DNA from 3 places in the Tardiphaga alba genome. Region 3 is predicted to be linked to each of the others. Evidence: riboswitches for the same ligand, from Rfam matches in the RefSeq annotation. Region 3 holds a riboswitch; each other region holds the start of a gene.
The links. Region 3 has a riboswitch for cobalamin ahead of RPMA_RS22815 (ribonucleoside-diphosphate reductase subunit alpha). Riboswitches for the same ligand answer to the same signal wherever they lie in the genome.
Positions count from the first base shown of each region.

Region 1: linked by a shared signal. The riboswitch ahead of RPMA_RS02020 (TonB-dependent receptor) and the one ahead of RPMA_RS22815 (ribonucleoside-diphosphate reductase subunit alpha) in region 3 are both predicted to bind cobalamin.
Region 2: linked by a shared signal. The riboswitch ahead of RPMA_RS21295 (TonB-dependent receptor plug domain-containing protein) and the one ahead of RPMA_RS22815 (ribonucleoside-diphosphate reductase subunit alpha) in region 3 are both predicted to bind cobalamin.

Region 1 covers NZ_CP036498.1:407,007-416,900, reverse strand. Annotated here, with positions in the region: gene RPMA_RS02025 (TonB-dependent receptor) at 1-1,724, shown strand, start outside; cobalamin riboswitch at 1,976-2,176, shown strand; gene RPMA_RS02020 (TonB-dependent receptor) at 2,284-4,548, shown strand; gene RPMA_RS02015 (PepSY-associated TM helix domain-containing protein) at 4,552-5,997, shown strand; gene RPMA_RS02010 (TAXI family TRAP transporter solute-binding subunit) at 5,994-7,409, opposite strand; gene RPMA_RS02005 (4a-hydroxytetrahydrobiopterin dehydratase) at 7,624-7,926, shown strand; gene RPMA_RS02000 (YkvA family protein) at 7,998-8,381, shown strand; gene RPMA_RS01995 (NADPH:quinone oxidoreductase family protein) at 8,388-9,362, opposite strand; gene RPMA_RS01990 (SDR family oxidoreductase) at 9,481-9,894, shown strand, end outside.
Region 2 covers NZ_CP036498.1:4,453,105-4,462,998, reverse strand. Annotated here, with positions in the region: gene cobD (threonine-phosphate decarboxylase CobD) at 1-922, shown strand, start outside; gene RPMA_RS21305 (ABC transporter ATP-binding protein) at 935-1,717, opposite strand; gene RPMA_RS21300 (FecCD family ABC transporter permease) at 1,714-2,739, opposite strand; gene RPMA_RS21295 (TonB-dependent receptor plug domain-containing protein) at 2,733-4,658, opposite strand; cobalamin riboswitch at 4,736-4,932, opposite strand; gene RPMA_RS21290 (alpha/beta fold hydrolase) at 4,971-5,753, opposite strand; gene RPMA_RS21285 (O-acetylhomoserine aminocarboxypropyltransferase) at 5,758-7,053, opposite strand; gene RPMA_RS21280 (hypothetical protein) at 7,456-7,713, shown strand; gene RPMA_RS21275 (DUF3830 family protein) at 8,802-9,215, shown strand; gene puuE (allantoinase PuuE) at 9,215-9,894, shown strand, end outside.
Region 3 covers NZ_CP036498.1:4,765,676-4,775,569, forward strand. Annotated here, with positions in the region: partial or broken gene RPMA_RS22815 (ribonucleoside-diphosphate reductase subunit alpha) at 1-1,608, opposite strand, end outside; cobalamin riboswitch at 1,822-2,033, opposite strand; gene RPMA_RS22820 (glycosyltransferase family 87 protein) at 2,083-3,330, opposite strand; gene ftsH (ATP-dependent zinc metalloprotease FtsH) at 3,588-5,504, opposite strand; gene tilS (tRNA lysidine(34) synthetase TilS) at 5,700-6,734, opposite strand; gene RPMA_RS22835 (bleomycin resistance protein) at 6,763-7,158, opposite strand; partial or broken gene ybgF (tol-pal system protein YbgF) at 7,212-8,227, opposite strand; gene pal (peptidoglycan-associated lipoprotein Pal) at 8,423-8,920, opposite strand; gene RPMA_RS22850 (N-acyl amino acid synthase FeeM domain-containing protein) at 9,201-9,894, opposite strand, start outside.

The DNA.
Region 1 (9,894 bases), 1.5 Mb from region 3:
CAGCGACTTTCCCCTATGACACGTGGTCCGCAGAGCGCATCGAGGTGCTGCGTGGGCCGGCCTCTGTGCTGTACGGATCCGGCGCCATCGGCGGCGCCATCAATGTGGTGTCGAAACTGCCGACCTGGATACCCACCAACCAGGCCGCGATTTCGTTCGACACCAACATGACCAAGCGTATCGCGGTCGATAGCGGCGGCCCGGTGAGCGAAAACGTCGCCTATCGCATCACTGCCACAGGCAATCTCTCCGACGGCTGGGTCGATCGCGGCAACAATTCAAATGTCTCCGTGCATGCTGCCATCCAGGTGAAGCAGAACGAGGACGTCACCTGGACCTTCCTCAGCGACTATGCCGACGTACAGCCGCAGCGCTATTGGGGAACACCCCTGGTCAATGGACGCATTCTCGATTCCACCCGTTTCAATAACTACAATTTCAGCGACGGCATCGTTCACTACAAGGACAACCTGAACCAGATCCGCACCGAATGGAACGTGACCGACGGCGTATCTGTGCGCAACGTGTTGTACTACATGGATGTCCATCGTCACTGGCGAAACGCGGAAAGCTACGTCGCCAATCCGGTGACCGGCCTCGTCACCCGCAACAACGGCAATACCGAGATTTACCAAGCCCAGCAGCAGATCGGCAACCGCATGGATGCCACCTTCCGTGGGCATTTGTTCGGATTGACCAATCAGTTCGTTGCCGGCTTCGATGTGAACCACATCAAGTTCGGTCGTGACGCCAATTTCCGTGTGGGAAATACCGGCACCTCGACCGTGTCTCTCTACGATCCGATCCCGGGAAGTTTCTTTAGCACACAGCCCACCATTCTCGACTATCGCAGCATCACTAACCAGTATTCGCTTTTCGCCGAGAACAAGCTGGACCTCACAGAGCAGCTGTCATTGATCGCCGGGATTCGTCAGGACGAGCCGACCGTCACGCGCACGGACTTCATCAATCCGGCGAACAGTCTCGTAAAATCTTTCTCCAACACGACGTGGCGCGCCGGAGCCGTCTACACACCGATCAAGGATCTCGCATTCTACGCCCAGTACGCCACCGCGGTGGACCCCGTCACGAGTGGCCTGCTCGCGCTCGATGCAGCGAATGCGAACTACAATCTCACGACCGGCCGGCAGATCGAAGCCGGCGTCAAGCAGTCGCTGCTCGGCGGCCGCTTCGAATGGACGCTGGCGGGCTACGAGATCGTCAAGAAAGACCTTGTCGCACGCGATCCGAATAATGTGAACATCATCATGCAGGTCGGTCAGCAGTCGTCGCGCGGCGTCGAGGCGTCAGTCGGCATGCTGCTGGATTACGGCTGGCGGATCGATGCCAACACAACCTTCCTGCAGGCGCAGTATGATGAGTTCAGACAGCCTAGCGGCGTCAATTTTGCTGGCAATGTCCCGCAGAACGTGCCGCTGAATGTCTCCAATATCTGGGCGACATGGGACTTTGCACCGAACTGGTCGGCCAATGCCGGTATCCAGATCGTCGGCAAGACCTATGCCGATGCGGCCAACACGCTGGCGCGCCCGACTTACAATGTCGTCAATGCGGGCGTGCAGTGGAAGCCCGATACGAACACCACCGTCTCGCTGCGCGTCTACAACCTGTTCGACGAGATCTACGCCGTCTCCGGCGGCACCAATCAGTGGGTGCTCGGCATGCCGCGCACGGCGCAGCTTGCGGTGAATGTGAAGTTCTGATCGCGCCAGCTGTCATCCCCGCCTAGCACGCCGAAGGCGTGCACGGAGCGGGGATCCAGTACACGCTGTCGCGAAAGCTCCATCACGAAAATCCGTGTCTACTGGATCGCCCGGTCCTAGCGCGCAATTGCGCGCACGGCCGGGCGATGACAGTGCGAGTTGTCCCGCAGTGGGAGTGATGCGCCGTTTCAACACCGCGACAACAACTCACCATACCACTCGTCTGCGAATTGACTCATTCCAGATTTTCACCCTAACGTGATCGCGACGGTTCCTTCCGGGGACCAAAAGGGAATGCGGTGAGGCTCTTTGTTGATAGAGCCGATTCCGCGGCTGCCCCCGCAACTGTAAGCGGCGAGCCTTCGCCACATGCCACTGGGCCCCTAGCCTGGGAAGGCGGTGACAGGCACCGACCCGCGAGCCAGGAGACCTGCCGTCAGTCGTGGTCACACGCGAGCACATTGGGCGGGGTGTCCTGGTGGAAGTCGCATCATCGGTCTGAGGACCACGGGCGGCTTTGTTTGCGGTGACGTGCCACGTTATCGCGAGTCTCAAGCCGATGTCGTTCCATCCTTCCGCATCCAGACGATGCCACCTGCTCCTCTCCTCCGTCGCGCTGTCCTGCCTGCTCTGGCCCACTGAAGGCTGGACGCAGACAGCACAACGCAGTCAGACGCTCGATCCTGTCGTCGTGCAGCCGTCGGCCACGCAGCCACGCGCCCGCCGTGCCGCAACCGGCAACGCCGCGCGCAATGTACGCTCGCGCCAGCAGCGCAATGTCGCCGCGACGACTGCTCCGCCGGTTGCGACGCCAACTAGCCCGGTCTTCGCAGCACCGACGCTCAATCTCACCGGCACCACGTCCACCGGCAGCCGCCTCGGCCTGACGCGCCTGCAGACGCCGGCCAGTGTTGAAGTGATTTCGGCGGAGACCATGGCCGAGCGCGGCCAACTGAATGTCGTTGATGCCGTGACCCAGAATGCCACCGGCTTCACCGCCATCGGCGAACCCGGCAATGGCGGCATCGCCTTCTCGACCCGCGGCTTCGCCGGCAGCGGCTCCGTCACTTCTCTCTATGATGGCACCCGCCTCTATGTCGGCGCGGGTACCGTCAATTTCCCGTTCGATACCTGGACCGCCGAGAAGATCGAAGTGCTGCGTGGCCCGGCCTCGGTGATGTATGGCGAAGGCGCCATTGGCGGCGCCGTCAATGTGGTCTCGAAACTGCCGCTCTGGATTCCGCGCAACCAGGCCGAACTCTCCATCGACACCAACATGACACGCCGCATCGCGCTCGATAGCGGCGGGCCGATCAACAAGGACGTCGCCTATCGCATCGCCGTCACCGGCAATGCCAGCGACGGCTGGATTGATCGCGACAACCAGTCGAACATCGCGCTGCATGCCGCCGTACAGATCAAGCAGAACGAGGACGTCACCTGGACGCTGTCCACCGACTATGGCGACCGGCATCCGTCGAAATATTTCGGCACGCCGCTGATCAACGGCCAGCTCGATCCGGCGACCCGCTTCAAGAACTACAATGTCAGCGACAGCACCATCCGCTACCAGGACAGCTGGAGCCAGGTGAAGACCGAATGGCAGGTGGCCGACGGCATCACGCTGCGCAACACGCTCTATTACATGTATGCGAAGCGCCACTGGAAGGAGGTCGAGATCTACGGCTTCAATCCCGGCACCGGTCAGATCGACCGCAGCGACTATCTGGAAATCTTCCACCAGCAGCAGCAAGTCGGCGACCGCATGGACGCCACCTTCACCGGCCACCTGTTCGGCATGGTGAACACCTTCGTGGCCGGCTTCGACGTCAACCGCATCGACTTCAAGCACACCAGCAATTCGCCCTTCGGAGGCTTCTCGTCGGTCGATCCCTATAACTTCAATCCCGGCCTGTTCGAGAGCCCGGACATCACGCGCCCCGGCTACAACGCGACCACCAATCAATATGCGTTCTTTGCCGAAAACCGCCTCGCCGTCACCGAGCAGCTGGCGCTGATCGCCGGCGTGCGGCAGGACCAGCCGAGCGTGACCCGTACCGACTTCCGAAATCCCGCCAACAGCTACACACGGGATTACTCGGCGACGAGCTGGCGCGCCGGCGTCGTCTATACGCCGATCCAGAACCTCGCTTTTTACGGCCAGTATTCGACGGCCGCGGACACGGTGGGCGGCCTGATCTCGGCGAGCAATGCCAATTCCAAATTCGATCTCGCCACCGGCCGGCAGGCCGAGATCGGCGTCAAGCAGTCCTTCTGGGGCGGCCGCGGCGAATGGACCCTCGCCGGCTATGAGATCGTGAAGAACAATCTTCTGTCCGTCATTCCCGGCAGCGGCGGTGTCGTCCAGCAGGTCGGCCAGCAATCTTCGCGTGGCGTCGAGGCCTCGATCGGCCTCGTTCTGGATTACGGCTGGCGCATCGACGCCAACACCGCTTTCCTGCGCGCCAAGTATGACGACTTCCAGCAGGATAGCGGCGTGAACTTCACCGGCAATGTCCCGTTCAACGTCCCGCAGAACGTCTCGAATATCTGGGCGACATGGGGCTTCGCACCGAACTGGTCGGCCAATGCCGGCGTGCAGATCGTCGGCAAGACCTATGCGGACAGCGCCAATACGCTGGAAATGCCGGCTTACACGCTGGTCAGTGCGGGCCTGCAATGGAAGCCGGATGTCAACACGACCGTGTCACTGCGCGTGTGGAACATCTTCGACAAGATCTATGCGACGTCGAGCTACAGCGACAATCAGTGGATCCTCGGCATGCCACGCACGGCGCAATTGGCTGTGAACGTGAAGTTCTGACGCGTGGCACGAGGACTGAAACGAAAACTCCGGCAGTGGCTGTATCTCACCCACCGCTGGATCGGCATCGTCACCTGCCTGTTCTTCGCCATGTGGTTCATCTCGGGCGTGGTGATGATGTATGTCGCGTTCCCCGGCCTCTCCGACAAAGAGAGGCTGGCGGCGCTGCCCGAGATCGCATGGGAGAAGGCAAGGCTTTCTCCTGACGATGCGATGAAGGCTGCGGGCATCACGCGCTATCCGCGCGATCTACGCCTGATGATGCTCGATGGTGAGCCGGTCTATCGGCTGAGCGACTGGAGCGGCAAACGACAGACGATCTCCGCGATTGATGGTCATGCGATCGCTGGGATTTCCGAGCAGCAGGCGCTTGCGATTGCTTCACATCATCCTGCAAGCAAATCGCCGCGTTTCGAAGAGATGATCGACCGCGATCAATGGAGCGTCGTCGCGCGTTACGATGTGCTTCGACCGTTCTATCTGGTCAATCTGGGCGATGATGCCGGCACCAAACTCTACGTCTCCTCAAGAACCGGAGAGGTCGCGCTCGATACGACGCATCACGAACGCGTGTGGAATTGGCTCGGCGCAATCCCGCACTGGATCTATCCCACCATCCTGCGTCAGGATCAGTCGCTGTGGCGATCGGTCGTGCTGTGGATTTCCGGCATCTGCCTGATCGTCGGTATCACCGGAATCTGGATCGGTATTTTGCGCGTGCGGCTGAAGCGGCGCTATTCGGGCGGGACAGTGTCGCCCTATCGCGGCTGGATGAAATGGCATCACATCACCGGCCTAATCGCCGGCTTGTTCGTGCTGACCTGGATGTTCTCCGGCTGGATGTCGCTCGATCCCGGCAGATATTTCGCCGACCGGGGCGGCATGCGCGAAGCGCTGCAGCGCTATGCCGGCCATGACGCGCCGACCATCGCGGCCCAGTTGCCACCGACGCCTGTCGGCGCGGTGGAAGTCCGTTTCGTCTGGTTCGATGGCATGCCGCTGATGATCCTGGCCGCGCGCGATGGGACATTGACGCCGACGGATGCGGCCACCGGGGCGATCGCGCCATTGCAGCCGGATCGTCTCTGGAAGGCCGCCAGTCACCTGGAGCCGCAGGCACGGCTGACGGAACGACAGGTGCTGTCGGATTATGATGCCTATTGGTACGCCAATCACCGCACCCGTGAGTTACCCGTGCTGCGGGCGGTGTTCGACGATGCCCATGGCACCTGGTTTCACATCAGCCCGCTCACCGGCGAGGTCCTCGGCCGCAGCGATGCGAACCGGCGCACCTATCGCTGGCTGTACAATGGACTGCACAGCTTCGACATCCAGCTCTTGCTGAAATACCGCCCGGCCTGGGACATCGTCGTGATCCTGCTGTCGATCCTCGGCACGATCGTCTCAGTCAGCGGCGTTGTGGTGGGATGGCGCTATCTGAAGCGTTAGACCGCCAGCGGCCGCGGCATCTGGCGCGCGGGCTCCGGCGGGATCATGCCGAGCAGTGCCTTTCGATCGGCCACAGCATTGTGGAACTGCTCGAGCGCGATATTGAAGGCGGTCAGCGTGCCTTCCTGGATCGCGCCATGCTCGTAACATGTGAGCGTGTCACGCAGGATGCCGTCGGCCTCTTCCTGCATGCTGTCGAGTTCCGGAAGCGAGTCGCTCTTGCGCGCCAGCGCGATCATGTCGAGCAGGCGATCACGCTGCGAGACGTTGACGTTACGTTCGTCGCGGCGGAAGTAGCTCGCGAACCATGCACCGGCCGAGCCCATGGCCGAGAGGCCCATCAGGCTCCACCAGATATAGTCGCTATAGCGATCGAGGAAGGTTTTCTCTTCACCGTCCACATAGGCGGCAGCGCCGGGATGGGCGGGGATCACCGCATCCTTGTCGGTGTCCGGCGTCTCGATCTTCGCGGCCAACGGGAAGTCATTGATGATCTGCTGGCGGATCGCGAAGAGCTGCCGCGTCAGCGCCGCGACGGTGACTTCCGACAGGCCCTGCCGCGCAACGATATGATGCGCGAAACTGATGGTCTTCACGTCATCATCCGGCCGCGCCGGCGCGCCGCCGAACGTACCAGCTGGAATCTCCGAGGCCTCATAGACCGGATAATTCTGCGCAATCGCGTCCGCCGAATCGATGGCGAGGAATGTCGGCGTGCCGCCGTCGCGCGCCGTCGCCTGCAGCGCATCGGCGGTGATCTTGCTGTTGACGGGGCCTGCCGCAAGGAACGCATCGACCTTTTGGTCCTTCACCGCCTCTGCCACGTCATTGGTCGAGAACTGCGTCACCGCCACCTTGGCGGGATCCACGCCATATTGGCGCAGGATGATGTTGAGCAGATTGACGTTCGCCTGGGTCTTGCCGATCACGCCGACGCGCTTGCCTGCGAGATCGGGAATCTTGGTGATTTTCGCGGCTGCCTTCTTGCCGCGGGCCGTCCTGCCCTTGGTCGGCGGCACCCACATCACCACGACATTCTTGCGCAGCGTCGCCACCGCACGGGCGTTTTTCGGAATGGTGAGATCGCCGCGGATGACGGCGAGATCGACCTTGCCGTCCGCGAGAGCCTGTGCGCTGGCCGTCGCGCCATCGGTGATCTGCGGGCGCAAGCGCACCGAGCGATGATCGCGTGAGAAGGCCTGCACCAATGCCTGCACGACCTTGACGTCGTCGCTGTTCTGCGGACCCACGGCAATACGCAGCGGCACCGGCTTCATCGCGAAATAATAGGCGCCAGCCACCGCAGCGACGATCGCCAGCGTGCCGGCCAGCGTGATCAGCGTCACCTTGCGCCGGATCGAACGCGGCGACGGCAGCCCGATCGGTCCAATGACCTCGGGTCCGTCCGTCATCGATCTCGAAAACAGGCGCTTCAAGTCCATTGTCACCAAAGTGGGTTAGAGCCGCAGTCTAGCAAAGTTCCGGGCTGTCCGCCTGTTCCGCCTCAACCATGGTTACCGGAGGGCGTGGTTACCCAGTTGCGCGCGATTAGCGCCTTATTGTGGCATGGATCGATGATGTGTCATTGCGCGTTGAGGTAAAGTTCAGGTGATGCAGGAGGTTGCCATGGTAAATCGGCTATCGGCGGACGAGCGCAAGGCGGCGCTGAAGGAATTACCCGGCTGGAGCGAAGCCAAGGGGCGGGACGCCATCGCGCGCGTTTTTACCTTCAAGGACTTCAGCGAGGCTTTCGGCTTCATGGCGCGGGTCGCCCTGGTGGCCGAAAAGCACGACCACCATCCGGAATGGCGCAACGTCTACAAGACCGTGGACGTGGTGCTTTCCACCCATGATGCCGATGGTGTTACCCAGAAGGACATCGACCTGGCCAAGGCCATGGACGCCATCGCGAAGCAGCTCGGCGTCTGACGATTTGTTGCGGAGCGCGATCGAAGACACCATCTGAAACAGGTATGACCAGGCAGCGAGGAACATTGCCGATGGCCACCGAACACAGCGTGGGATTTGAGCCTGCCGACCGGCTGGCGCAGGACCGCGAGAGCGTTCGCAAGCAATTCTGGCGCAAGCTGAAGAGACTTGCCGTGAAGCTGCCCTTCATGGAAGACCTGCTCGCGGCCTATTATTGCGCCTTCGACCGGCAGACACCGCGCCATGTGCAGGCGGCGTTGCTCGGCGCGCTTGCCTATTTCATTCTGCCGTTTGATTTCGTGCCGGATGTGCTGCCGATCCTCGGATTTGGCGATGACGCGGCGATCCTCGCCACAGCGCTGCGCATGGTAGCGACGCATATCAATGACGATCATCGCGAGGCCGCGCGACGCGCTATCGCGCGCGGCCTTAACGACGACCCCAACGAAGGCTAATTCGTCTTACGGGTGCAAGATCACCTTGCCCATGGCCTGACGACCACCCAGCACCTTCATGGCTTCCGCGGTCTTCTCGAGCGGGAAGGTGCGATCCACGTGTGCTGAGATCTTGCCCTCGGCGGCCCAGTTCAGCAGCTTCGTGATGCTCGCGCGGTACTTCTCGTGGTTCTGCCGCACCCAGGCGCCCCAGAACACGCCGCGGATATCGCAGCCCTTCAGCAGCGCCAGATTGAGCGGCATCTTCGGAATGTCGCCGGCCGCAAAACCGATCACCATGAAGCGGCCTTCCCATGCAATCGCGCGCAACGCTGCTTCCGCATATTTTCCGCCGACCGGATCGAAGATGATGTCGACGCCCTTGCCGCCGGTGAGCGACTTGAGGCCTTCCTTCAAATCTTCCTTGGCGTAGTTCAGGCCAAGCTCGGCGCCATGCTTCTTGGCGAATTCCAGCTTCTCGTCCGACGATGCGCAAGCGATCACCTTGAGACCGAGCAGCTTGCCGAGTTCGCATGCGGCGAGACCGGTGCCACCGGCGGCGCCGAGCACGGCCAGCGTTTCACCCGGCTTCGGCGACGCACGATCTTCCAGCGCATGAAGCGCGGTGCCGTAGATCACGATAACACCCGCAGCGCGGTCGAAATCAAGATTGTCGGGGATCTTGATCACCGACGCGGCGGCCGCAGCAACCTTCTGCCGGGCACCGTTGTGACCGATGGACGCAACGACGCGATCGCCGACCTTCAGCGACGTGACGCCAGCACCAATGCTCTCGACGACACCAGCGACTTCCGCAGCAGGCGAGAACGGGAATGGCGGCTTGATCTGGTACTTGCCCTGGATCATCAGGATGTCGAAGAAGTTCAGTGCCGCCGACTTGATGGCGATGACCACCTGGCCTTCACCGGCAACGGGATCCTCCACATCGGCAAAAACGAGATCGTCGGGTTCGCAATATTGCGAGCAGAGAATGGCTTTCATCTGATCAACCTGGCCTTCGGCTTGAGACAGTTCGGCGATTCATGAATGAATTAGCGCAAGCCTGCAACCACCATTGACGGGGTGCATTCCGCTTAGCGGATAATGGAGGAAGCGAACAATGTTTGAAAAAAGTCTCCTCGCCCACAAGCGCATTCTCGTGACCGGCGGCGGCTCCGGGCTCGGCGCGGCCATGAGCCACCGCTTTGCCGAACTCGGCGCGGAACTGCTGATTTGCGGCCGACGCAGCGCGACGCTCGACGAAACCGCTGCGCAACTTCGCGCCGCATATAATGCGAAGGTCCACACCTTCGCGTGCGACATTCGCGATGCCAATGCTGTTGCCGACATGATGGCTGCGATCTGGCAGGACGGCCCGCTCGACATTCTCGTCAACAACGCCGCCGCGACATTTATCGCGCAGAGTGAGCATCTCTCGGCACGCGCTGCGGACGCGATCCTCGCCCCGACGCTGCATGGCGCGATGTATTGCACGCTGGAGGCGGGGCGCCGCTGGATCGAATCCGATCACAAC
Region 2 (9,894 bases), 310 kb from region 3:
GCTGGACCTTTCGACCGGCATCAATCCGTGGCCGTGGCCGATCCGCAAGTTGCCGGATAGCGCCTGGCAGCGGCTGCCGTCGCGCGCCGACGAGCAGGCGCTGCTGGCTGCCGCGCGCGGTGCCTATCGCGTTCCCGACAATGCCGGCATCGTCGCCGCCAATGGCACGCAGGCGCTGATCCAGTTGCTGCCGCGCCTCGCGGCGGATGGCGCCGTTGCCATTGTCGGCCCGACCTATAACGAGCATTCTGCCGCCTGGAGCGGTGCCGGGCATTCCATCGCCGCGATCGGCGATCTCGCCGAGCTGCCGGCGCATGTCACCCACGCGGTGATCGTCAATCCGAACAATCCCGACGGCCGTGTGGTCAATCCCGATCGGCTGGCGGAAGTTGCGACCGTGTTGCAGCGGCGCGGCGGCTGGCTTGTCATTGACGAAGCCTTCGCCGATGTGGAAGCCGGTATTAGCGCCGTCGCATCCTGCGGCAAACTGCCGGTCGTGATCCTGCGTTCGTTCGGCAAGTTTTACGGTCTCGCCGGCATCCGACTCGGCTTTGCGATCACGACACCTGATCTCGCCAACCGCATCCGCACCGTGCTCGGACCGTGGAGCGTTTCCGGGCCCGCATTGCATGTCGGGACACGCGCGCTCGGTGACGTACATTGGGTGCTGCCCACGCGCGTGCGGCTCGCTGCCCAGGCGATCAAGCTCGACGGCGTGCTGATGGATGCCGGTTTCGAGATTGTCGGAGGCACCACGCTCTATCGGCTGGCCCGACATCGCGACGCATCTGCTTTGCATCGCAAACTCGCGCAACAGCACATCTGGTGTCGCAGCTTCGACTGGGCCGGGGACCTCCTGCGCTGCGGCTTGCCGCCCGACGCAGAGGCGCTCGAACGTCTGGCGCAGGCGCTGGCGAAATAGCCGCGGCATCGCTCAGACTCCCGTCCAGGGCAGCACCACGGCCTGTTCGGCATGCGTGGCGCGATAGGCGTCAACACGGAAGACGTCGGCAAGGATCTCGTCGGACAGGGCAGCCGCCGGAGCGCCTTGTGCCACAAGTCTGCCGCGCGACATCACAAGCACCGTGTCGGCGAACCGCGCGGCAAGGCCGAGGTCATGGGTGACGACGATCACCAATACGCCGCTGTCGGCGGTGCGGCGCAGATTGCTCATCACGTCGAGCTGGTAGCGCGGATCGAGCGATGCCGTTGGTTCATCCGCAAGCACGATCGGCGCTTCAACGGCAAACACCCGCGCCAATGCCACCCGGCTGCGTTCACCGCCGGAAAGTTCGGTCACCCGGCGGGCGGCGAATCCAACCGTGTCGGTGGCTTCCATTGCGCGTTGTACAGCGGCTTCGTCCTCAGCGGTTAGGCGCGCCGGATCGGTTGCGCCGTGAGGATAGCGGCCGAGCGCGACGACGTCTTTCGCCAGCAATGGCCAATGCACCAGATGTCCCTGCGGCAGGTAGCCGAAGCGCTTGGCTCGCTCGCGCAGCGATAGGTCAGCGAGTGCTGTGCCGGCAACCGTGATCGTGCCGGTGGCAGTCTGCAGGCCGGCGAGGGCGCGTAGGAGTGTGGTCTTGCCGGCGCCGTTCGGTCCCACCAGCGCAACGAGATGGGCTTTCGACAAGGACAGCGAAACGTCCTGCAGCACGTTACGGCCAGACAGGGCAACGTTCAGATCGGTTGCGACCAGCAATGGTGCTTCACTCATGCGATGCCTCCGCCGAGTGTGCGGCGTTCGCGCATGATCAGGTACAGGAAGAATGGAACGCCGATGATCGAGGTCAACACGCCGACCTTGATGTCGGTGGTGGACGGAATAATGCGGACGGCGATATCGGCGGCAAGCAGCAGTGCTGCCCCGGTCAGCGCGCTCGGTACCAGGAGCCGGGCCGGATCATGGCCGACGATCGGTCGCATCAGGTGTGGCGCGACGAGGCCGATGAAGCCGATGGAGCCGGCGACGGCAACGGCGCCGCCGACGCCAAGCGCCACACCGAGGATGACCAGCAGCCGCAGGCGCGAGACATGCACGCCGAGGCTCTGCGCGGTTTCCTCGCCGAGGCTGAGCGCGCGAAACGCCGAGCGCTGGCTCATCAGGATGGCGGCACCGGCAAGAATGAACGGCATTGCCAGCTCGACATGGCGGAAGCTGCGATCCTCCAGCGAACCGAGCAGCCAGAATGCGATTTCGAGTGCGGCGAAGGGATTGGGCGACAGGTTCATCACCAGCGCCGTCGCAGCACCAGCGAGGCTCGAGATTGCGAGGCCGGCGAGGATCAGCAACAGCAGTCCGGCATTGCGGCCGGCGATGGCGAGCAGCACGAAGACAGATGCGAATGCCATGCTGATGCCGGCGACCGGCAAGGCCCAAGAGCGCACATCGGCAAGGCCGAGCGAAATCATCAGCACCGCACCGAAGGCGGCCGATTGCGGCGCGCCGAACAGCGAAGGCGAGGCGAGGGGATTGCGCAGCAGGCCCTGCAGCGCCGCACCGGAGAGACCGAGAATGCCGCCGATGGCGAGTGCCAGGATCGCGCGCGGCAGGCGGATCTCGCGGACAATGATCTGGTGCACGTCGCTGCCGCCGCCGATCAATGCATCGAGCACCGTCAGCGGCGGCAGGCGAACAGGGCCGGTGCCGAGCGACGCCAGCAGCAAAAGCACCACCAGCCCGACAAGTGCCGAGATGGCGAGCGTGTAGCGCCGCGTTGCTGGTCGTCCGGTCACCATGTGGCGTTGAATCCTGCATAAAGCGCGGGACCCGTTGTGCCGAAATTCAGCACTTCCTGATAACGCTCATTGAGAATGTTCTCACCGCGCGCAAACACCTTCCAGTTCGAATCCAGCTTGTACTCGCTATAGATATCGACGCGCGTATAGGCATCGATCACGCCGATTTCGTTGGCATTGTTATAGCGCTTCGACACCGTGGTAATTCGTGGCTCGATCAGCCAGCGGTCGTTCGGCGTGATGGTGAGCGCGAAGCGTGCGAGATTTTGCGGGCGACGCGCCAGGATCAAGCCGGTCGTCATATCGACGGCGTGCAGATAGGTGTAAGCCGCATTGAACTTCACCAGGCCGGGCAGCACGTCGATATTGGCGCTGACTTCGAGGCCGCTGGTCTCGGCGCGGGCAACGTTGTTGTAGCATCCCCCGGTCTGGCCCAGGGCGCATGCGGTCGGTGTATAGGACACGAAGTTGATCAGGTTGCTGAAGTCGTTTGCGAAGCCTGTGACCGACAGGAGCACGCGACCGTTGAACAAGCTCTGATCGATGCCGGCGTCGTAGCCGAAACTCGTTTCGGGTGACAGCGTGGGTGTGCCGTTGGCCTGCGAATACAGCTGAAACAGTGTCGGCGCCTTGGCGCCGGTGCCAGCGCTGGCGCGCAGTTTCGTGCCGGTCTCGAAGATGTTGTACGCAGCCGTTGCGCGCCAGGTTTCGAAGCGCGCGACATTGACGACATCATCGACGCGGCCGCCCAGCGTCACGCTGAGCCGCTCGCCGATCGGCACCGACCATAGCGCGAAGATGGAGTTCGTATCCTGTTGCTTCGACAGCGTCGGCGTCATCTGGCCCAACGTCGGCAAAATGCTCGTGGTGAATGTCTGCGCCGTTTCGCTCTGGGTTTTGGCGCCATAGATCAGCGAGCCGAAGGCGCCGAGCTTCAGCGTTGCCTGATATTCGGCGCCGAGGCTGTCGCCCCAGTAGTCGAGGACGCGTGCGGTGGCCCCGGGAGGGCGGGGGATATAGAAGGGGTAGCTGACTTCGCTGAACGAACGCTCGGTATGGGTGTTCGACACCGTGATATTGTGCGTCAGTACGCCGCCGAAGGAGTCGATGCCGACGCGACCATAGATGGTCTGCAGCAGGCGGTCGGTGGACGATCCCGTGTCCGGATAGGTGCCGCTGCCGGGATCATAGGCGGCGCGGGTGAACGACTGCACGGTGCCGGCCTCCAGGCGGATGCCTTCGCCGGCATCATAACCGATGCGGCCTGAACCGCCGACGCGATCGAAACCGTCGCGTTCGAGATTCGGATACTTCGCCTCGATGGCGGGGATGCGGTAGCCGTAGCGCGAGAAGCCGTTCGAATGCTGGCCGCCGGCGGTGAAGGCGTAGGACCACGGACCCTGCGAGCCGACCATGGAGCCTTGCGTGACCACGGTGCCGTAGCTGCCGGCTTCGGTGCGGACGTTGAATTGCGCGGGGCCGGTGCCCTTCTTGGTGATGATATTGACCACGCCACCCATGGCGTCGGAGCCGTACAGCGCGCTTTGCGGGCCGCGCAGCACTTCGATGCGATCGATGGCCGACGGCGCGAACATGGCGAATTCGAAATCGCCGGAAGCGGCGGTGGGATCGTTGACGCGGATGCCGTCGATCATCACCAGTGTCTGGCCGGTATTGGCGCCGCGCATGCGCACATTGGCGGTGCCGCCGGGGCCGCCGTTTTCGGAGATGTCGATGCCGGGGACGCTGCGCAGCGCATCGACCAGCGAGCCTGGATTGGACGTGGCGATCGTCTCGCCCGACACCACGCTGATGGCGCTGCCGGTGGCACTCAGCGGTTCCGCCGTGCGGTTTGCAGTGACGACGACTTCAGACAATTGTTCAGAATTGGATTGCGCCTGCGCGGCATGCGCAGACATAGCAAGAATCGCCGCAGTGCCTGCAGCGATTGTTCGGATAGACATAGAAAACCTTCCGTCGACCCACCGTCGAACGCGATATAGACAGATTATCGGCCGGTCTCCTGGCTCGCAGTGATCTCCGGGGCCGCCTTCCCGAGCGATGCTCAGTGGCTGTGTGGCTTCGGACGAACTGCTGACAGTTGCGGGGGCAGCCGCGGCATTGGAGGATATCTCCCCTCACCGCATTCCCGTTTCACCTCCTGACGGAGGCACCGATAACGGATGACAGGAAGCACAGTGCGCAGCGCTGCGCAACTGGCTTCCGTCGATCTAGCCGCGCAAGGCGGCCAGCACCTCGTCGGGGCGCTCGATCATCATCATGTGGCCGGTGGCGGGGAGAATCACCGTACGCGCATCGCCGAGCGCTGCGGCGAGCGCCTTGCCGGCCTTGGCGGGGGTCATCATGTCCCGTTCGCCCAAGATCAAAGTGACGGGGACCTTGATCTCAGCGGCGGCAGCGAGGGCATTCTGGTAGGCATTGCAGGCATTGAGATCGGCATAAAGGACGCCGGGCTTCGTCGCCTCCAGCACCCGCTGCGCGCCGGTATGCATCCATAGGCCGGGCGCCAGACTGCCGCCGAGCTCGGCGCGCATGCCGAGGCCCCAGATCGACACCATGTCGATGGCCGACTGGGCATTGGCTTCGGCGTCCTTCAGGAGATCCGGTCCGACCGTCATCGTCGCCGCCGTGCCGAGCAGGTCGAGGCGCGTGACCTTGTCGGGGTGGCGCGCCGCGGTTTCGACGGCGATCAACGAGCCCATGGAGTGGCCGATCAGCCGCGCATTCTTCGCGCCGGCGGCCGTGATCAGTGCCGCGGTCCAGTCGGCGAGGTCGCCGATCGTGGTCAGCGCGTCGCCGCCGCTGCGGCCGTGGCCGGGAAGATCCGGCGCCAGCACGGCATAGCCGTGATGGGCGAACCAGCGCGTATGCAGCGCCCAGGTGGAACTGTCGAAGCCGGCGCCGTGCAGCAGCACCACGACGGGCAGCGACGGATCGAAAACACGGCCGCCATTGGCGACAAAGGTGTCGTGACCGTTGACTGTGATCTGCATCGGCTCAGCCCTTCTGCGAGAAGCGCAGCGCCTGCGCGAGATCGTCGATGATATCCTGCGCGGCCTCGATACCGACCGAAAGGCGGATCAGTTCCTCGCCGATGCCGGCGGCCTTGAGTTGTTCGGCATCCATCTGCTGATGCGTGGTCGACGCCGGATGGATTACCAGCGTCTTGGCATCGCCGACATTGGCGAGATGGCTGGTCAGCTTCAGCGCCTCGATGAATTTGCGGCCGGCGGGACGACCGCCCTTGATGCCGAAGGAGATGATGGAGCCGGCGCCACGCGGCAGCAGCGTCTTGGCCAGCGCATGATCGGGATGGTTTTCCAGCGAGGGATGCAGCACCCAGTCGACGGCCTTGTTCGCGGTCAGCGCCGCCAGCACGTCGCTGGTATTGGCGACATGGCGCTCCATGCGGATGCCGAGCGTCTCGACGCCTTGCAGCAGCTGGAATGCATTGGTCGGCGAGAGACACGCGCCGAAATCGCGCAGCCCTTCGGTGCGGGCGCGCATGATGAAGGCGGCAGTGCCGAACTGCTCGTCGAAGACGATGCCGTGATAGCCGGCATAGGGCTCGGTGAGTTGCGGGAACTTGCCGGAGGCGCGCCAGTCGAAGCGGCCGCCATCGACGAGCACGCCGCCGATGGCGATGCCATGGCCGCCGATCCACTTCGTCGTGGAATTCATGACGAGGTCGGCTCCGAGATCGATCGGGCGCGACAGGTATGGCGTGGCAAAGGTGTTGTCGATGAGCAGCGGAATTTTCGCGGCATGCGCGATGTCGGCGACCGCGGGAATGTCGAGCACTTCGAGGCCGGGATTGCCGATGGTCTCGCCGATCACGAGTTTGGTGTTCGGCTTGATCGCGGCCTTGAAGGCGTCGAGGTCGCGCGGCTTCACGAATGTCGTGGTGATGCCGAAGCGCGGCAGCGTGTGGGCGAGCAGATTGATGGTGCCGCCATAGAGCGACGACGAAGCCACGATGTGATCGCCGGCATTGAGGATGGTCGCGATGGCGAGATGCAGCGCGGCCATGCCCGATGCGGTGCAGACGGCGCCGACGCCATTCTCGAGTGCTGCGAGGCGCTCTTCCAGCACGGCGATGGTGGGATTGGAGATGCGGGTATAGATGTGCCCGGCGCGTTCGAGATTGAACAAAGCGGCGGCATGATCGGTGTCCTGGAACACATAGGACGTGGTTTGATAGATCGGCACCGCGCGCGATCCGGTGACCGGGTCCGGGTGCTGTCCCGCGTGCAGGCTCAGCGTTTCAAAGGCGGGCGGCTTGGGTGCTGGCATTAGTGGTGTCATCCCTTCAATTTTTATCTTCTATGGCACGAATCGAAGCCCCGGTGCAGTGCGCATTTCGACAGACGGAACAGCGCGTGTGCGGACGAGCTTTCGCCTGCGCATTTGCGGAGTTGCAGTGCAAAAGTACTCAACTGTCCACTGCCGTTAGCGCCGGCATGGCTCGGCCGCGCGCATGCGGGTTGCGTCCGGTGCGCTGCGATGCAAACAACATCACCGCCAGGCGAGCGGAGAAGGCGCGGCGCGATCGCGATGCCGGAAGGCCGATGCGATGATCGCACTGCCGCCGCAGTCTGCGCGCAGGCATACGTGCATGAAGAAGAATCAGTGGAGACGCCTCGTGCAGTGTGCATGAGGTCATTGCGGTCTTCGGGGGAAGGTAGCGTAAGGGGCGTGGTACTACATCGCGATGTGTTCTGGCTCGGTCGGCAATGGGCTGTCACCGGTTATGGCGTTCAGGCCGTCAGCAAGAAATACAATATGAAATTCGATATCGAGGTGTCGCGCATCTGGGATGACAATCTCGATGCGCCGATGCGTGATCTGCCGTGGTTCAACGCGCCTGATTTCGCCGAAGCGCTCGAACGGGCGCGGAAGCGTTCGCAAGAGGAGCCGCTGACATTCCGGCCGCCGCTGAGCGATGAGAGGTGAGGTTTCTTCTCCCTCCCGGAGCGCAGCGACTGGGGAGGGTGGATCGAACGCGAAGCGTTCGAGACGGGTGGGGTGCTTCCACAAGCTCTGACGTCACGTGAGGATAGACCCCACCCCGACCTCCGCTTCGCTCGGTCGACCCTCCCCATTCGCTTCGCTCCGGGGAGGGAGACCACGCGCTGTTGCGCGTCGTTGCGATCAACATGTCAAACAGCCCCGTCATTCCCTGAACCCGCGCGATCTCGTTCTCGCGACGCCAGCGGCGCCCGAGCTTTGCGCATTCCCACTCTCCCTCCCGAAAGAGGGCGCGCGGAACGCCGGGTGCCCGATGCACCCTTGGGCCTGATGCCGATGCGGTCGTCCGCAAGGGAAGACATCAGGACTTTCGGACCACGGGCACTTGCTTACTTGCCCGACGTTCCGCACGCGGTGTTCGGCTTGCTCGTGTCGCCGGGGTCGACGGCCCCTGCAGACCCCTTTGCCCAAGGCGATGGGCCGGGACAGAGCACTTGGGCCAGACGCCGCCGAGAGGGTCGTCCGCCGAGCAGCACAAGGTCTCAGCCCATCTGAAGGAAGGTCGTTTCTGCGCCCAGGGGTAAACCGGGGCAGATCCGTCCCGCCGACCGGCGAACGTCTTCCGAGCACCATTCGACGCCCCAACCTTGGCGTCCACCGCATCCAGCCCCGCGAACGTGACGATCGCGCTCGCCCCTCTCACCGAGGCCGGACGAGAGGGAGAATAGTCAGAAATGGAATTTAGTCAAGAACAAAATAGGAACAATTTCGGGCGGGGGTTTCCCTCCCCGGAGCGCAGCGACTGGGAGGGTGGCTTGAAGCGAGCGTCCAGCGAGCTTCAAGACGGGTGGGGTGTTTCCGCAAACGCTGATGTCACGTGGGGAGAGACCCCACCCGTCACGTCTCCTCGCTCTGCTCGTCGCCGCGCCACCCTCCCCAGTCGCTACGCTCCGGGGAGGGAGGCCATCGGCCTCCGCGCGCCTGTTATCGAGACAGTCTGCACCCTTGCTTCTTCGCAGCGCACCTGCACACTGGCTGTATCCGTTCCCTCTCGACACGCGAGACATGCCCGCATGAGCCAGCTCAAAGTCCATATCGGCGATTTCACCTTCGATGCGAAGTTCGAGGAGGAGGATGCGCCGAAGACCGTCGCCGCTTTCAAGAAGGCGATGCCGTTCGAGAGCCAGGCGATCCATGTGCGCTGGAGCGGCGAGGGCGTGTGGATGCCGCTCGGCGACCTCGACTTCGGCGTCGACTACGAGAATCACACCTCGTTCCCGGCACCGGGCCACATGATCCTGTATCCCGGCGGCATCAGCGAGACCGAGATCCTGCTGGCCTATAGCGGCGTGCATTTCGCCAGCAAGATGGGCCAGCTGGCCGGCAACCATTTCATCACCATCACCTCCAACCTGGATAAGCTCAAGGAGATGGGCAAGACGGTGCTGTGGAAGGGCGCGCAGAAAGTCCGCATCGAGCTGGTGTGATGACCGACTATCCGCGCGATCTCCGCGGCTATGGCCGCAATCCGCCCGATCCGAAATGGCCGGGCGGCGCGCGCGTGGCCGTGCAATTCGTCGTCAATTTCGAGGAAGGCGGCGAGAACAATATCCTGCATGGCGATCGCGCGTCGGAAGCGTTTCTGTCCGACGTGCTGGGCGCGCAGCCATGGCCGGGCCAGCGCCATGCCAATATCGAGAGCATGTTCGAATATGGTTCGCGCGCCGGTTTCTGGCGGCTGTTTCGCATGTTCGGCGAACGCGGGCTGCCGACCACGGTGTTCGGCGTGGCGACAGCATTGCAACGCAATCCGGAGATCGTCGCCGCCATGCAGGAAGCGGGTTGGGATATCGCCAGCCACAGCCTGAAATGGATCGAACACAAGGACATGTCGGAGCCCGAGGAGCGCCACGAGATCGCCGAGGCGATCCGCGTGCATACGGAGGCTGTGGGATCGCGGCCGACGGGCTGGTACACCGGCCGCAGCTCCATCAACACGCTGCGCCTGCTGATGGAGGCCGGCGGCTTCAAATATCTCAGCGACAGCTATGCCGACGATCTGCCTTACTGGATCAAGGGACCGCAGGAGCCACAGCTGATCATTCCCTATTCGCTCGATGCCAATGACATGCGCTTCACCAATCCGCAGGGGTTCAGCAATGGCGA
Region 3 (9,894 bases):
TGAAGGTGATCCAGGGATGGCCGGTCTCGAACACCATGGTGAGCATGCGCCGCCACAGATCGGTGGCACGCACCGTCTTGAACACGCGCATCTCGCCGCGCGCCGCCTTCGCCTCATAGGCGGCGTAGCGCTCGGCAAACGGCTTGCCATAGAGATCGTGCAGGTCCGGTGTCTCGTCCGGCGAAAACAGCGTCCATTCGCCATCTTGTTCGACGCGCTGCATGAACAGGTCCGGCACCCAGTTGGCCGTGTTCATGTCGTGGGTGCGGCGGCGATCGTCGCCGGTGTTCTTGCGGAGGTCGAGGAATTCCTCGATGTCCACGTGCCAGGTCTCGAGATAGGCGCAGACCGCGCCCTTGCGCTTACCGCCCTGGTTGACGGCGATGGCGGTGTCGTTCGCGACCTTCAGGAACGGCACGACGCCCTGGCTCTCGCCATTGGTGCCCTTGATATGCGCGCCCAACCCGCGCACGCGGGTCCAGTCATTGCCGAGGCCGCCGGAATATTTTGCCAGCAGCGCATTATCCTTCACGGCTTTGAAGATGCCGTCGAGATCATCGGCCACGGTGGTGAGGAAGCAGGAGGACAGCTGCGGCCGCTGGGTGCCGGCATTGAACAGCGTCGGCGTCGAGGCCATGAAATCGAAGGACGACAAGAGATTGTAGAATTCGATGGCGCGGGCTTCGCGATCGATCTCGCGCAGCGCGAGGCCCATGGCGACGCGCATGAAGAAGGCCTGCGGCAGCTCGATGCGGTTACCCCGACATGCAGGAAATAGCGGTCATACAGCGTCTGCAGACCGAGGAACTGGAACTGCAGATCGCGTTCCGGCTTCAATGCAGCGGCGATCTTCTTGAGATCGAAGCGCGCAAGCTCGGGATCGAGCAGTTCGGCTTCGATGCCCGTCTTCACATAAGCGCCGAAATACTCCGCATAGCGCGTAGCCATGTCGGCCTGCGAAGCCGAATTTGGCACGCCATGCACATAGGTCAGAACTTCGGTGCGCAGCTTGTCGAGCAGCAGGCGCGCGCTGACATAGGTGTAGTTCGGTTCCTGCTCCACGAGCGTACGCGCGGCCATGATGCCGGCCAGCGCCAGTTCGTCCAGCGTGATCCCGTCATAGAGATTGCGCTTCGTCTCCTCCAGCACCGGCGCTGCATCGACACCATCGAGACCAGCACAGGCTTCGTTGACGATCAGCGCCAGACGCGCGGCATCAAGCGGCACACGCGTGCCACTGGCGAGCGTCACATGTAGCGCAGGCACGGCCGGAACAGCGGCTGGCTTCGCGGCGGCTTCCTCGGCACGACGACGGGCACGCTCCTCGCGATACAGCACATAAGCACGCGCCACCTTGTGGTGCTCGCTGCGCATCAGCGCCAGTTCGACCTGATCCTGCACGTCCTCAATGTGGAAGGTGCGCCCCTCCCCGATCCGCCGCGTCAGCGCGGCAAAAACCTCGCCGGTCAGCTGCTCGACAGCTTCATGAACGCGGCGAGATGCAGCGGCGGTGTTGCCTTCGACGGCGAGGAAAGCCTTGGTCATGGCCACCGAAATCTTGCCGGCATCGAAGGGCGACACCGTGCCATTGCGACGGATCACCTGCATGGACGGCTCGCGCGCAGGCACGACATTCGATTCGGAGGGTTGATGGGCAAGCACGGCATCGTGGCCGTTGGCGAGAGCGTGAGACGTGGAAGGCATCGGCAGGACCCCGTGTGATGCATCAAGCTGTGGGGGCTGGGGCCGAAGGTGCGTGCATCACTGCCGGGCGGACGCGCGGCATTGCCTGCAAGCGACCGCTGGGACACCCCGCCCATGGACGTTTCTGGTGTCACGGCAGGTCTCCTGACTCGCAGATCAAGCGTTTGTTTCGGTCTTCCCGGAGCGGTGAGGCCCCAGTGACGTGGTCGAAACAAACTCTCTGCTTACAGTTGCGGGGGCAGCGCCGGCCTAGCTCCATCAGAGCGCACCGGCTTCCCTATTATCTACCAAGTCTTGCGACAGGGCGGACCATGACATCTACATTTGGTGTGACCCGCGGCGAAGTGTCAAGCGCGCTGTGAGTTTCCTGAAAAGAAATCAGGCGGGGCTGTTGGTACCGTGGACAACTGCCTGGCCAAGAACGGCACCCGCCCGCCCAGCATTGCCGCCAAGGGCGCGATGGACCCGTATGCCCACCATCAGCGCGACCAGCAACGTGGCCCCGAAACCGGTCGGTGCAGCGCCGAGAAACTGGTAGGCGATGAGCATGACGACGGCGAGACCCAGCAGCGGCAGCTCGTGACGCAGGAAGCCCTCGGACAATCCCACCCGCAGGATGAAGCCGGCTGCAATCGCCAGCACCATCACGTCATAAAGAAACAGATAAGGCGTCGCGAGCAGTGCGCCGATCGCCAATGCTGCCGCCTTCCACTCGTAGCGCGCATGGCTGCGCCACAGCCACACCAGCGTCGAAGCAACGATGGCGAGAAGACTCCAATGCAGCGCCCAGGCCAGCGTCTCGCTGCCATCGAAGTAACGCACCAGCGCGAAGATGCTCTGCATCTTGCCGAACGGCGCGCGGCCCTCGACAAGGAAGGCCTGCGAGAACATCGGCATCCAGTGGAAAAAGGCCTGCCAGCTTTCGGTGCCGAAGGCGAGCCACGACACGACCGCGAGCGACACCGTGGTCACACCGGCGCTGATGAAAACGCGCCATTGCGCGGCAGCGATCAGCACCAGCGGAAACAGCACGCCATATTGCGGCTTGTAGCTGAGCAGACCGAGGCAGATGCCGGCCAGGATCGGCCGCGTCGGCAGCAAGACCAGCGTGCCGCCGATCAATGCCGCAGTGAGAAAGCCGTTCTGTCCCACCAGAACATTGGTGAAGACGACAGGGATAGCAGCCGCGGCCAGCAAGCCGAACGGGCGCCCGACGATCGCGCGCATGACCATGAGATAAGGCACCGCGCTGACCATGGCCCATCCGACAAAAGCCACCGCATAGGGAAATTTCGCAAGCAGGGCCGCGACGAACAGGAATGGTGGCGGATAGTGCCAGGCGAAATTGCCGGGATAGCTCTGGCCGAGCACCGCGATTTGCAGCGTCTTCTGGATGTCCCAGTCATAGGCCCATGCGGGATGGCCATCGAGCACGAGGCGGCCGGCGGAATAGACATTGATGAAGTCAGTGGGCGCGCCCAGGCCGCTTGGTTCAAAGATCCATCCGCGCCCGAAATACATGAAGAAGGACGCGATCTGCAGGATCGCGAGAACGGCGCAGACGATCAGCAGCGCCGGAGGAATTGCTCCGCGCTGGGGCAACGTCATGTTCAAAGGCGTCGTCATGCGGTTCCCGGCACGGGTGAGGATGCAGGCGACAGTGCCGGGGGAAGTTTGAGGAAGGTTTAAGCCGCAACGCGCAGCCTTCCCGCCGTCATTGCGAGCGCAGCGAAGCAATCCAGAAAGCCAAGAGCTGGATTGCTTCGTCGCTTCGCCAAGGGGAAAGCGAAAGCTTTCCCTGACCTCTCAACGACGACTGGTTCTGATGCCCAAACAAAAACGCGGCCTTTCGGCCGCGTTTTGCGATTTGATGGATGATGGCGTTACGCCTGCGGCTGCGGCTCCATGCCCGAATCCGGGCGCGGGCGCGGCTTGCCGGCGGGCGGCACGGCCGAGGAACGCGGGGTCGAGGGTTCGAGCACCGACTCGCGGTTCGGCTTCTTGCCGTCGAGCAGGTCCTTGATTTCGTCGCCGGAGAGCGTTTCGAATTCGAGCAGGCCCTTGGAGAGGGTTTCGAGGTCGTCGCGCTTCTCGGTGAGAATGCGGGTCGCTTCCTTGTAACCGTCCTCGACGAGACGACGCACTTCCGAGTCGATCTTCTGCGCGGTGGCTTCCGAGACCGCCTGCTGGCGCCCCATCTGCATGCCGAGGAACACCTCGTCATTATTGTCGCCATAGGAGACGGTGCCGAGCTCTTCCGACAGGCCCCAACGGGTAACCATCATGCGGGCCAAGCGGGTGGCCTGATCGATATCCGACGAGGCGCCCGAAGTGACCTTGTTGCGGCCGAAGATCAGCTCTTCGGCGACACGGCCGCCCATCATGATGGCGAGGCGCGAGGTCATCTGCTCCAGCGACATCGACATCTTGTCGCGTTCCGGCAGCTGCATGACCATGCCGAGCGCGCGGCCGCGCGGAATGATCGTCGCCTTGTGGATCGGATCGGTGGCAGGGACATTGAGGCCGACGATGGCGTGACCACCTTCGTGATAGGCCGTCAGCATCTTCTCTTCCTCGGACATCACCAGCGACTTGCGCTCGGCGCCCATCATCACCTTGTCCTTGGCCTCTTCGAATTCGCTCTGGGTCACCATGCGCTTGTTGCGGCGCGCGGCGGTGAGAGCGGCTTCGTTGACGAGGTTCATCAGGTCGGCGCCGGAGAAACCGGGGGTGCCGCGGGCGATGGTCTTGAGGTTGATATCCGGCGCCAGCGGCACCTTGCGGACATGGACCTTGAGGATCTGTTCGCGGCCCACGACATCCGGATTCGGCACCACGACCTGACGGTCGAAGCGGCCCGGACGCAGCAGCGCGGGATCCAGCACGTCCGGACGGTTGGTGGCGGCGATCAGGATCACGCCCTCATTGGCCTCGAAGCCGTCCATCTCGACCAGCAACTGGTTGAGGGTCTGTTCCCGCTCATCGTTGCCACCGCCCAGACCAGCGCCACGATGCCGACCGACCGCATCGATTTCGTCGATGAAGATGATGCAGGGCGCGTTCTTCTTGGCCTGCTCGAACATGTCACGGACGCGGCTTGCGCCGACGCCGACGAACATTTCGACGAAGTCCGAACCCGAAATGGTGAAGAACGGCACATTAGCTTCGCCCGCAACCGCACGCGCGATCAGGGTCTTACCGGTGCCGGGAGGGCCGACCAGCAGCACGCCGCGTGGGATGCGTCCGCCCAGGCGCTGGAACTTGCCGGGGTCGCGCAGGAATTCGACGATCTCCTGCAAATCCTGCTTGGCTTCGTCCACACCGGCGACGTCTTCGAAGGTCACGCGACCATGCGCCTCAGTGAGCATCTTCGCCCGAGACTTGCCAAAGCCCATGGCCTTGCCGGCGCCGCCCTGCATCTGGCGCGACAGGAATATCCAGACGCCGATGAGCGCGATGAACGGGAGCCATGACACGAGCAGCGACACGAACCACGGCACGTTATCGCCCGGCGCCTTCGCGGTGATGGAGACCTTGGCGTCATACAGACGCTTGATCAGCGTCGGGTCAGACGGCGCATAGGTGTGGAAAGTCGAGCCATTGGTGAAGGTGCCGTTGATCTCCGGCCCCTGGATCACGACGTCGCGGACGCGGTTCTGATCGACCTCGCTGAGAAGCTGCGAGAACGAGATGTCCTGCGAGGCGGCGCGCTGACCGGGATTCTGGAAGAGCGTGAACAGCGCCAGCAGCAGCAGCACGATAATGACCCAGAGGGCGAAATTGCGCAGATTCGCGTTCATCGATCTTCCTTCGTCACCGCTGGAATGAGCGGCTCTCTTCCCTTGATTCGCCACAAGGCGATCACCCTGGGTCAGTCGGTTGCAATTTAAGTGCGACAGGGGCCGCTGCCAAGGGAACTGGCACGGACTATTTAGCGCATCTAGGCGCTTTTCCGGTTCAAATCATGGCGCGACGGCCTGCTTTTCTGGAGGTGGTTAAGGCCTTTTACGCGATGCCGCGCGGCGGGGCGGCGCCGACGCAATCTTCAACCGGTGGCGCGTGAGCGAAATGACCGCGCCGGCGAGCGTTTGTTTCAGCAGGATACCGCTTCTTGTCCCCTCCATGGCCTGTTCCATCGCCAGGGCCAGGCTCTCCGCCTTGCCGAGTTCGGCGGGACCTTCGCGGCCGACCGCATTAATCATCCGCAGCAGCAGACGAACGCGAATTTCCTCGGCCAGGCCCATGAAAGCCCCTGCATCGATGGCATCGGGTGCGCGGCCGGGATTGCGGAGGGCCAGAAACCGCTCGGCGCCATCGGCCATCAATTCGAGCGCCGCGTCCGCGCGGGCCATGCGGGCGGCCAGCCGCGCTAATGCATGCGGCCCCAGCCCTTCGGCGGCCAGAACGGGCATCAAAGCGCGCAGCCGCGGACGGGTAAAATGCGGGTCCGCATTGGTGGGATCGACGGCATAGGCAATCCCGGCTTTGTCGAGCGTCGCGATCAGGGCCGCCTTCGACAACGGCAAAAGCGGGCGCGCGATCCGAATGCCGTCGCGCTCGGTCTGATCGGTCATTGCCGCGAGACCCGTAAGCCCGCTCCCACGCGCCATCCGCATCAGCACCGTTTCGGCCTGATCATCACGCGTATGCGCCGTCAGCACGTGACTTGCGCCCGCAGTCCGCGCGGCGCGGGCGAGCAACCTATAACGGGCGTCGCGCGCCGCGGCAGGGAGGCCGGTTTTGGGCTTGTCACCGGTCCAGCGAAGGGTTCGGTGCGGGAGACCGAGCGATGCAGCGAGACGCTTCACCTCGCGCGCTTCCGCAGCACTTTCCTTGCGCAAGCCATGATCGACGGTGACCACATGGAGCGCCGGACCACTTTTTCGGGCACGCCGCCACCGCGCCATCAGCCAAAGTAAAGCGATGGAATCCGGCCCGCCGGATACAGCCAGCACCAACGCAGGCGCACCCGCGAATCCCGCAAACAGCGCGCGAGCATCCGCTGCAGCAACGGGACCGTCGGATGACATGCCTGCAGGAGAACCGCCGTAGCTCATGTCATCCCGCGTCGTGCGCAGCGGCGGTCGATTCCATGCCGAACGTCAGGCGGTTGCCATCGGGATCGTCGAGATCGAAATCGCGCATACCGTAAGGACGGTCACCGGGCGGCTCTATGATGACCGCACCGCGTGACTGCATGTCCGCGCAAAGCGCATCGACTTCCGTGACAAAAATATTCACCGCGCCCTGCCCTGCGCCACGCCGGGTGCGGTGCGCGGCCTGGAAGTGAATAACGACATTGTCACGTTCGACGCCGCCGTAAAACACCGGTTCGCCATAGGTGAAGGCGACCTCGAAGCCGAGCACGTCACGATAATAAGCGACGCTTTTCAGCACATCCTGGACGACGAACAAGGTCGCGGCAGCGCAGAATTTCGGGGCGGGAGACGTCATCAGACAAAGCTCCTACTTCGTCGGCAACGACCACCAAGCTTCACCGTCGAAGTCTAGCACTTGTTGCGCTTCTGCTCGCGGTCCACGCCCTGCTTCACGCCGGTCGAGGCACGCGGATATTTGCGGGCGACTTCGCCGAACGCGGCGCAGGCGGCCTCCTTCTCCTTCAGCGCCGCCAGCGACTGCCCGAGCCGCAGCAGCGCGTCCGGCGCCTTGGCGGAAGTGTCGTATTTGCTGGTGACGCCGAGGAAGGATTGCGCGGCATCGCGATACTTCTGGCGCTGGAAATAGCTTTCACCGAGCCAATATTGCGAATCTGCGATCATCGGATCGTTGGGATACTTCTGGCCGAAATTGCGCATGGTCTCTTCGGCCAGCGCATAATCACGACGCTGCATGTAACCGAGGCCGAGGTCGAATTCGTCTTTGGGCGTAGCACCCGGGGGCAGTGTGGTCAGCGCTGGCGCGCCACCGCCCTGCCCGGCATTGTCGAGCGGCGCGGGCGCGTTCGGCACGCTCGCGGCCGGCGCATTGGCCTGCATGGGCAACTGGCCGCCGCCAAGCGCACGCGGCACGCCCGGCGCGTTAGGATTGGCGTTGGGGTCGAACGCGTCATTGCGGCGACCGGCGCGCGGGCGGCTGCCGGGTCGAGCACGACGGGCCCGGACGCAGCAGGGGCCTGTTGAGGCTGGGCGTAACCGGGCTGCTGCGCCATCGGTTGCTGCTGCGGAATCGGCTGGGTCGACGGAATGGCACCGACATTCGGCCGGGCTGCCGCTGCCGCAGCTGGCGGCGCGCCGCCGCCGGCCTGCAACTGGCGCAGCTGATCTTCGAGCTGGCGATTGCGGAACTGCAGCTCCTCGTTCTGGCCGGTCAGTCTGCGCAGCTGGCCTTCGAGCTGCTCGATCCGCATTTCCGGATCGACGCCGCCATCCTGCCGGCCATAGGTCTGCGGTCGCTGCTGTTCTTGCTGCTGCTGGCCCCAGAACTGCGCCGAGACCGGCGACGCCGTCACAAGCATTGAAGCGAAAAGCGCGGCACCGGCGAGCGACTGGAATTTGAATGACATTTTGGCCTGAGCGATGACTGATGCGCGCCCTGATGGCGCCCAAAACGATGAGTGTTGCACTACGCCGGAATTGTGACTGATGGCAGCGACAAAGCCGCCTCTGACACAAATAACCACTCGTACAAATAACCGCGAACACAAAAACGGCGCCCGCCCGGTCGGGCAGACGCCGCTCATGATATCACATCGAAACGCTTAGGCGCCGGCGTTCAGCACCGTTACCGCGCGGCGGTTCTGCGACCAGCACGAGATGTCGTTACACACCGCGACCGGGCGTTCCTTGCCATAGGAGATCGTGCGCATGCGGCTCGGATCGATGCCGCGCGAAGCCAGATAGCTGCGCACCGACTGGGCGCGGCGGGCACCGAGAGCGATATTGTATTCACGGGTGCCGCGCTCGTCCGCATGACCTTCAATGGTGAAGGAATAGCGGTTGTACTGCTGCAGCCACTGGGACTGCTTGTCGAGGGTGGCCATGGCCTGCGGCGACAGCTCGGTCTGGTCGCTTTCGAAGAACACGCGGTCGCCGACATTGACGACGAAGTCCTGCTGGCTGCCCGGAGCAGCCGCACCGGCCATCGCGCCATCGGCGCCACCCATACCGTTCTTGTTCGCGCAGGCGCCCATCGTGAGCGCCACGGCCAGTACGGCAGCCAGTTTCAATCCCTGGAGGATACGCATCTGCTGAATCATTCCCGGAGCCTCCAACGCTCACGCTTTACCCAACTGTCATTCGGTCTACAGGTCGTTGGTTAAGCGAACGTTCCGTCAACCTTGACGAGGTGTTGCCAAAACCGATCAAAAGCCACAGGCAGCCGAAAAGCAACGGCGTGGTTAATGCTTTGGAAATATGGCGCGACGGTGAAGCGACACGCGCAGCCGCCTGATTTTTCGCGGGAATCCACGGAAAACGGCCGCCACATCGCTGCGGCGGCCGTCTGATAGTCCGGATCAATCCCGTAACAGGCGTCGATTAAGCCTGTTGCCCCAGGGTCGCCTGCAGCAACTGGAACTCAGGCGCATGAAGGTCCGGCGCCAGCGGCTCGCTCTTGCGCTCGAACAGCGCCCGTCGCTCGAACTGGGTGGAGCGGAAATACGGGTAGCGCTCGAAGATCTTCTCGCGAACGACGTTGAAATCTGCCGCCATCAGGCAGAGCGGCTTCACCAGCGTCGGATAAGGACGCGGCTCGCAAAGCGGCGTCTGCAGGAATACGCGGCGATAGAAGGCGCGGTGTTCGGCGCGAACGGTCGCGGTGCCGATATCGGCGTTGAAATAGGCGCAGGCGACATAGCCGAGCCGAACCGTGAGATAGGGCAGTTCGGGAAATCTGGTGCGGTTGGCGGGATCCGCCACAAACCGGTTGGGATCGACGATGGTCTTCCCTGCCTCGATCTGGGGACGCAGGATATCGCCGAACGCGTCCACCGCCGGGGTTTCCGGATTGTCGGGCGAACCGACGCTGATCCGCAGCGAGCTCGCCAGCTCGCCATCCATATAGATGCCGAACGTCCAAGAATTCGGCAGGTCGTCGAAGCGGTCCTTCAGCCGACGCTCGGCCTTCGGCTCGATCGCCCCCTCATGAAGGTAAGCGCGGTATCGGAGGCTGTAGATCGCCTCTTTTTCCGCCTCGGTCTCGACTAACCGGTAATCAACACGGTCCAGGAGT